2 linked regions of the Thiocystis violascens DSM 198 genome follow. The protein of the gene in region 1 interacts with the protein of each later gene in a pairwise test. Links are inferred from orthologs where the notes say so. Each region holds a gene or a part of one and is shown on either strand. Other genes may lie near its edges.

The links. Proteins that work in one complex are often made in the same cells at the same time.
Region 2: the proteins of leuS (region 1) and ligA interact in binary tests that used the Escherichia coli proteins (3 or more experiments, as listed by UniProt). The link is inferred for Thiocystis violascens DSM 198 from one-to-one orthologs.

The regions. Positions count from the first base shown.
Region 1 is NC_018012.1:1,072,746-1,076,105, forward strand. What follows is about bases 226-3,328. They hold leuS (leucine--tRNA ligase), read right to left. Parts: upstream 3,005-3,328; coding sequence 446-3,004; downstream 226-445. Other genes in these bases: THIVI_RS04800 (LPS-assembly lipoprotein LptE), read right to left, coding at 226-397; THIVI_RS04810 (zinc ribbon-containing protein), read left to right, coding at 3,125-3,328. In the rest of the region: more of THIVI_RS04800, read right to left, coding at 1-225; more of THIVI_RS04810, read left to right, coding at 3,329-3,360.
Region 2 is NC_018012.1:4,853,088-4,856,250, reverse strand. Bases 208-3,163 are described here. They hold ligA (NAD-dependent DNA ligase LigA), read right to left. Parts: upstream 2,830-3,163; coding sequence 586-2,829; downstream 208-585. Other genes in these bases: THIVI_RS21695 (cell division protein ZipA), read right to left, coding at 2,832-3,163; THIVI_RS21705 (hypothetical protein), read right to left, coding at 277-549; THIVI_RS21710 (carbonic anhydrase), read right to left, coding at 208-272. Outside these bases: more of THIVI_RS21710, read right to left, coding at 1-207. UniProt on the Escherichia coli protein: DNA ligase that catalyzes the formation of phosphodiester linkages between 5'-phosphoryl and 3'-hydroxyl groups in double-stranded DNA using NAD as a coenzyme and as the energy source for the reaction.

The sequences.
Region 1 (3,360 bases):
GGGTCTGCGGCGGAACTTGTTGCGCGCCATCCGGCGCGACCGCATCGAAGCGCACCAGATAATGTAGCTCGAAGGCGAGCGTCTTGCCGTTCGCGTCCACCGCCGCGACCCGCGAGGAACGATTCTCGGACAGGATGCGCAGAATCAGCCTGGCCTCGGCGGGGTTCGCGGTCAGGCGCACGTCGCTGCCCGACAACAGATCCTCGATCGCGCGTCGCACCGGCGAACCGGGCGCGGACTGGAGATAGAGCGGATTCAGCGTCGGCGGAATCTCGATACTGCCGCGCAGATGAAAACCGCAGCCGGCCAAGATCGGAAAGACAATCAGCAGAATCAGCAGCCGAAGGTTCCGCGATCCCGTCAAAACGCAAAAGTCACCCACGAAACGCTCAAGCATCTCCACCCTGCCTATCCAAAATCATCATGTTTTTGTGAAACAAAAACATTAGGCCACGATGTTGACGAGCTTGTTCGGCACCAGAATCACCTTGCGCACGGCCTTGTCGCCAATGAATTTAAGCACCTGCCCGTTGGCCAGGGCCGCCGCCTGGATCGTCTCCCGGTCCGCGTCGGCGGGCACCTTGACGCTGGCGCGCACCTTGCCGTTGACCTGCACCACGTACTCGATGCTGTCCTGCCGGAGCGCGTCGTCATCCACCGTCGGCCAGGGAGCGGAGAGGATATCCTCGCCGAAGCCGAGTTCGCGCCACAGATGGTGCGTGACATGAGGCGAGATCGGCGCCAGCAGACGCAGCACGATGCCCACCCCTTCGCGCACGATGGCCGCGCGCGCGGCGGACGGCTCCAGTCGATAGAGCGTATTGACCATGGTCATGCAGGCCGAGACCACGGTGTTGAACTGCTGTCGCTCATAGTCGAACAGCGCCTTGTTCAGGGTCGCGTGAAGCTCGCGACGCGCGTCGCGGTTGGCGTCATCCAGCTCGCCCGCGAGCGTGGCATCGGACTGGATCGACTCCGACTCGCCCACGGCCAGCGCCCACAGCCGCTTGATGAAGCGGAACGCACCCTCGACCCCCTCGTCGTTCCATTCCAGCGATTGATCCGGCGGCGAGGTGAACATGGTGTAGAGCCGCACCGTGTCGGCGCCATACCGCTCGGTCAGCGATTGCGGATCGACGCCATTGTTCTTGGACTTGGACATCTTCTCGATGCCGCCGAAGGTCACCGGCTGGCCGTCGGACTTGAGGACCGCGCCGACCAGTTTGCCTTTCTCGTCACGCTCGCTCTCGATGTCGCTCGGATTGAACCACTGCTTGCGCCCTTCGCCATCCTCCCGAAACCAGGTCTCGGCGACCACCATGCCCTGGGTCAGCAGATTCTTGAACGGCTCGTCGCAGTCGACCAGCCCCTCGTCGCGCATCAGCTTGTGGAAAAAGCGGGCATAGAGCAGATGCAGCACGGCATGCTCGATCCCGCCGACATACTGATCGACCGGCAGCCAGTAGTTGGCGCGCGCGTCGAGCATGGCGGTGTCGCAACCCGCCGAACAGTAGCGGGCGTAGTACCAGCTCGACTCGAAGAAGGTATCGAAGGTGTCGGTTTCCCTGACCTCCCCGTTCGGGAGTTCGGAGAATGACGGCATCTTTTTCAGGGGCGAGCCGGAGCCGTCGACAATCACGTCCTCGGGCAGACGGACCGGAAGGTCGGTTTCGGGACGGGTTCCGCCATCGGCGGTCCGCACCACCGGAATCGGGCAGCCCCAGTACCGCTGACGCGAGACGCCCCAGTCGCGCAGCCGGAAGTTGACCGTTTTCTGTCCCCTGCCCCGCTCCGACAGCCAGTCGGCGATGGCCTCGAACGCCTGAGCCGAGGTCAAACCGTCGAAAGGGCCGGAATTGAAGAGCACGCCCTTGTCGGTATAGGCGGCCTGCTCGATGCCGCACGGGCTGTCGTCGGCGGAACGGATGACGGGCTTTTTGGGAATGCCATAGCGTTCGGCGAACTCCCAATCGCGCTGATCGTGCGCCGGCACCGCCATCACCGCGCCGGTGCCATAGCCCATCAACACGAAATTGGCGGCGAAGATCGGCACCGGCTCGCCGGTGATCGGGTGGATGGCGTCGATGCCAAGCCGCTGGCCCTTCTTCTCCATGGTCTCGATCTCGGCCTCCGAGGTACCGCCCTGACGGCAGTCCTCGATGAAGGCGGCGATCTCGGGATTATCCAAAGCGGCGCGATGCGCCAGCGGGTGTTCGGCGGCGACGGCGACATAGGTGACGCCCATGACCGTATCGGGACGGGTGGTGTAGATCCCGAGCGTCTCGTCGCTGCCCGCGATCCCGAAATCCATGTGAACGCCCTCGGAGCGCCCGATCCAGTTGCGCTGCATGATCCGCACGCGCTCGGGCCAGCCATCCAGTCCGTCGAGCGCATCCAGCAGCTCCTGCGCGTAATCGGTGATGCGCACCAGCCACTGTTCGATTTCGCGCTTCTCGACCGGCGCGCCCGAGCGCCAGCCCCGCCCGTCGATCACCTGCTCGTTGGCCAGCACGGTCTGATCGATGGGATCCCAGTTGACCGTGGTCTTGGCGCGATAGGCCAGCCCTTTTTCCATCAGTCGGGTGAAGAGCCACTGCTCCCAGCGATAATAGTCCGGATCGCAGGTCGCCAGTTCGCGCGCCCAGTCGTAGCCGAAGCCCAGGGATTTGAGCTGGTCCTTCATGTAGGCGATGTTCGAGCGGGTCCATTGCGACGGCGGAATGCCGTGCTGGATGGCCGCGTTCTCGGCCGGCAGGCCGAAGGCGTCCCACCCCATCGGCTGAAGGACGTTTTTACCCTGCATCCGCTGATAGCGGGCGATCACGTCGCCGATGGTGTAGTTGCGCACATGCCCCATGTGCAGCCGCCCGGATGGGTAGGGGAACATGGACAGGCAATAGAACTTCTCGCGGGACGGATCCTCGACGGCCTTGAAGGACTGGTGCCCTTCCCAATACTGCTGGGCTGCCGTCTCGACGGCGCGTGGATCGTAGTCGGTCTGCATGGAATGGTGTCTTGCTATCGGCGGTTGGAAGGGAATTCGATCTTTCGCAAGGATACCGCAGAGGCTTTTGCTATCCTAATCCCTGAAAGGTGAACGTCCACTCACGCGGGAATTTCGTCCATGACCGAAGAACACAAACACGACACCACCGACAAACTGGTGCATGCCTACGAGCAGATGCTCAAACAAACGCACGAGACGATCGAAAAGGCGCAGCAGGAATCCGTGCCCAAATTCCGCGAGATACTCGACAAGGCGCGCGATAACATGGTCGAACTCGGCGAGCTGACGCGCGAGGAGGCGGAAAAGGTCTCCGACTACATCAAGCGCGATATCGAGGACGCCGCCAATTACAT
Region 2 (3,163 bases), 3.8 Mb from region 1 along the record:
TGGAAACTCAGCGGGGTAAAGGCGGCCGGCTGCGTTTGCGCCAGATCGACCGGAGATTGCGACAGCCCCTTGACGCAGGTCTCGTTCGCCGCGTCCAGATCGCCCCAGTGCGCCGGACCCGACTCGCCCGCATAGCTCCAACGCGGGCCGGAAGCGTCCGAGGCGGCGGCAATGCTCGATCCGCTACCTGCGGCAGCGATCAGCGTGACCAGGAAAACGAAGGCGCGGCGCGGCGCTCGGATACAACCGTCAAGCAGGATCGTATCGACCATGTTCTCAAGCCCCGCGCTTCTTGATGCGATCGATCGAAACCACCTGGACGCTCTGGGGCTCGTCGGCATAATAGGGACGCTCGCCGCCGCGTCCCTGCTCGTCGGCCAGTTCCTTTTCGCGCGCCGCGATCAAACCCAGGCACTTCCGCACGTCCTGGATGGTGGCGTCCGACAGCGGATGACGCATTCCAGGCGGCGGTGTCACATCCTTCACGATCGCCGACAGGGTCCAGCGCATGGCGATCAGGATTTCCTGTTCTTTCGTCAGGTCGGTCATGGTGTCTCCAATTGCGGTAGTGGTTTGGGGCGATTCTTATTCTTGAACGAGCAGGGCCGCAAGTCCGGCCTCGTCGAGCACCGGGATGCCGAGCGCCCGCGCTTTGTCGAGCTTCGAGCCAGCGGCCTCGCCCGCCAGCAGATAATCGGTTTTGCTGGAGAGGCTGCCCGAGACCCTGGCGCCGAATCCTTGCAACTGCTCCTTGATCGCATCGCGCGGGCGACTCAGCGTGCCCGTGATGACGAAGGTCTTTCCGGTCAGCGGCGATGCGCCTGCGGCGCTCGGTTGGGGTGCGGTCTCCGGCCAGCGAATTCCAGCCGCCAGCAGTCGCGCGATGGCCTCGCGATTGTGCGCCTGGGCAAAAAAACCGGCGAGATGGGCCGCGACCACGGGGCCGACGCCTTCGACCAGACGGGCGCTGTTCCAATAGAGATCCTCCAGCCCGGCCAGACGCAGCGCCTGAAGACTCCCGAAGCGCTCCGCCAGCAGGGACGCGCGCGCCGGCGTCAGACCGCGAATCCCGAGTCCGGTCAGCCAGTCCGCCAGGTTGCCGTCTGTCTCCTGCTCTGGGTGCTCGACCAGAAAACGGTGCAGCGCGGTTGCGGTCTCGATGCCGATCCCCTTGATCCCGCGCTCCCGGACAAAATCGGATTCGCGCGCCTGCATCAGAGACGCCATCCCGTCGAAGCGCGCGGCCAAGGCCTGCGCGGTGGTCTCGCCGACCTCCCGAATCCCGAGCGCGAAGATGAAGCGGGCGAAGCTGGTCTCCTTGCTCCGCTCCAGCGCCGCGAGCAGGTTCGCGGCCGATTTTTCGCCCATGCGTTCGAGTCTGGCGAGCTGTTCCGGTGTCAGGCGATAGAGATCGGCGGGCTCGCGCACCCAATCCAGATCCACCAGTTGCTCGATCAGCTTCTCGCCCAAACCCTCGATATCCATCGCGCGGCGCGAGGCGAAATGCCGGATCGCCTCCTTGCGCTGGGCGGGGCAATAAAGTCCGCCGGTACAGCGGGCCACCGCCTCGCCCTCCGGACGGATCACATCGGAGCCGCAAACGGGGCACTGGCTCGGCAATTCGACCGCGCGGACATCCGGCGGACGGCGCTCGGGGACGACCCGCACGACCTCCGGGATCACCTCGCCGGCGCGGCGCACGATGACGGTATCGCCGATGCGCACATCCTTGCGAATCACCTCGTCCATGTTGTGCAGGGTGGCGTTCGCGACGGTCACGCCTCCGACCTGCACGGGCCGCAGTCGCGCGACCGGCGTCACCGCGCCGGTCCGTCCGACCTGAAACTCCACCGCCTCGACCTGGGTGAGTTCCTCCTGGGCCGGAAATTTGCGGGCGACCGCCCAGCGCGGATGATGCGCGGTCGCCCCGAGACGCACCTGATCCGCCAGTCGATCGACCTTGAACACCACGCCATCGATGTCGTAATCCAGCGCGTCGCGGCGCTCGCCAAGCGCATCGAAGTAGGCACGGCAGCCGTCCAGCCCCCGCACCTGTTGCAGTTCTTTTGAGATCGGCACGCCCCAGGCAGCCAGGCGTTGCAGCATGACGAACTGACTCTCGCCGGCTGACGCCGAAAGTTCACCCCAGCCATAACAGCAGAAGGCCAGCGGCCGCCCGGCGGTGATCCGCGCGTCGAGCTGGCGCAGGCTCCCGGCCGCCGCGTTGCGCGGGTTGGCGAAGGGTGTCCGACCCTTGCGCCGCATCTCCGCGTTCAGCCGCGCGAACCCGGCGCGGGTCATATAGATCTCCCCGCGAACCTCCAGGATCGCCGGCCAATCCTCCCCGAGCAGACGCAGCGGAATCGTCTGAATGGTGCGCGCGTTCTGCGTCACGTCCTCGCCGGTCGTCCCATCGCCCCGCGTGGCGGCCTGGATCAGAATGCCCTGTTCGTAACGCAGGTTCACGGCCAGACCGTCAAGCTTGGGCTCGGCGAGGTAGAGAATCGGAGCGTCGTCTTGAAAGGACTTGGCAAGGCGCTGATGGAATTCCAGCAGTTCCGCGTCGCTCATCGCGTTATCGAGCGAGATCATGGGGATGCGATGACGGACGGCGAGAAACTCGGGGCGGGGCTGGCCGCCGACTCGCTGAGTCGGCGAATCGGGCGTCACAAGCGCCGGATACTCGGCCTCCAGCGCCTGAAGTTCGCGGATCAGGCGGTCATATTCGGCATCCGGGATCTCCGGATCGTCGAGTACGTAATAGCGATGATTGTGATAGCGGATTCGTGCGCGCAGGGACTCGGCGCGCCGATGCGCATCATCGGGCATGCTCACCGCCGACCGGTCCTTGACCAATGCAGCTGATGGTTGAGCACCGCCTTGCGCATCTCGTCCTGCTTCTTCACCGTCAGCGAACGCCGGGTGTCGTCGAGGACATCGCCATTGAGTGAAATGGCCAGCTTGCGCGCCGTGGCGATCATCTCGTCAAGGATGGTCATGTCTTCCGGGTTGCCCTCCAGTTGCGCGAACAACATGAGACCGGGAGTCGAAAAATCCTCCATGTCGTCGAAGGGGAAGGTTCCCGGCTTGACCATGTTCGCCATACTGAAATAGACCCGGGTCTCGTCGTCGAACTCGTCGAGACAATGAAAGATGTCCATCT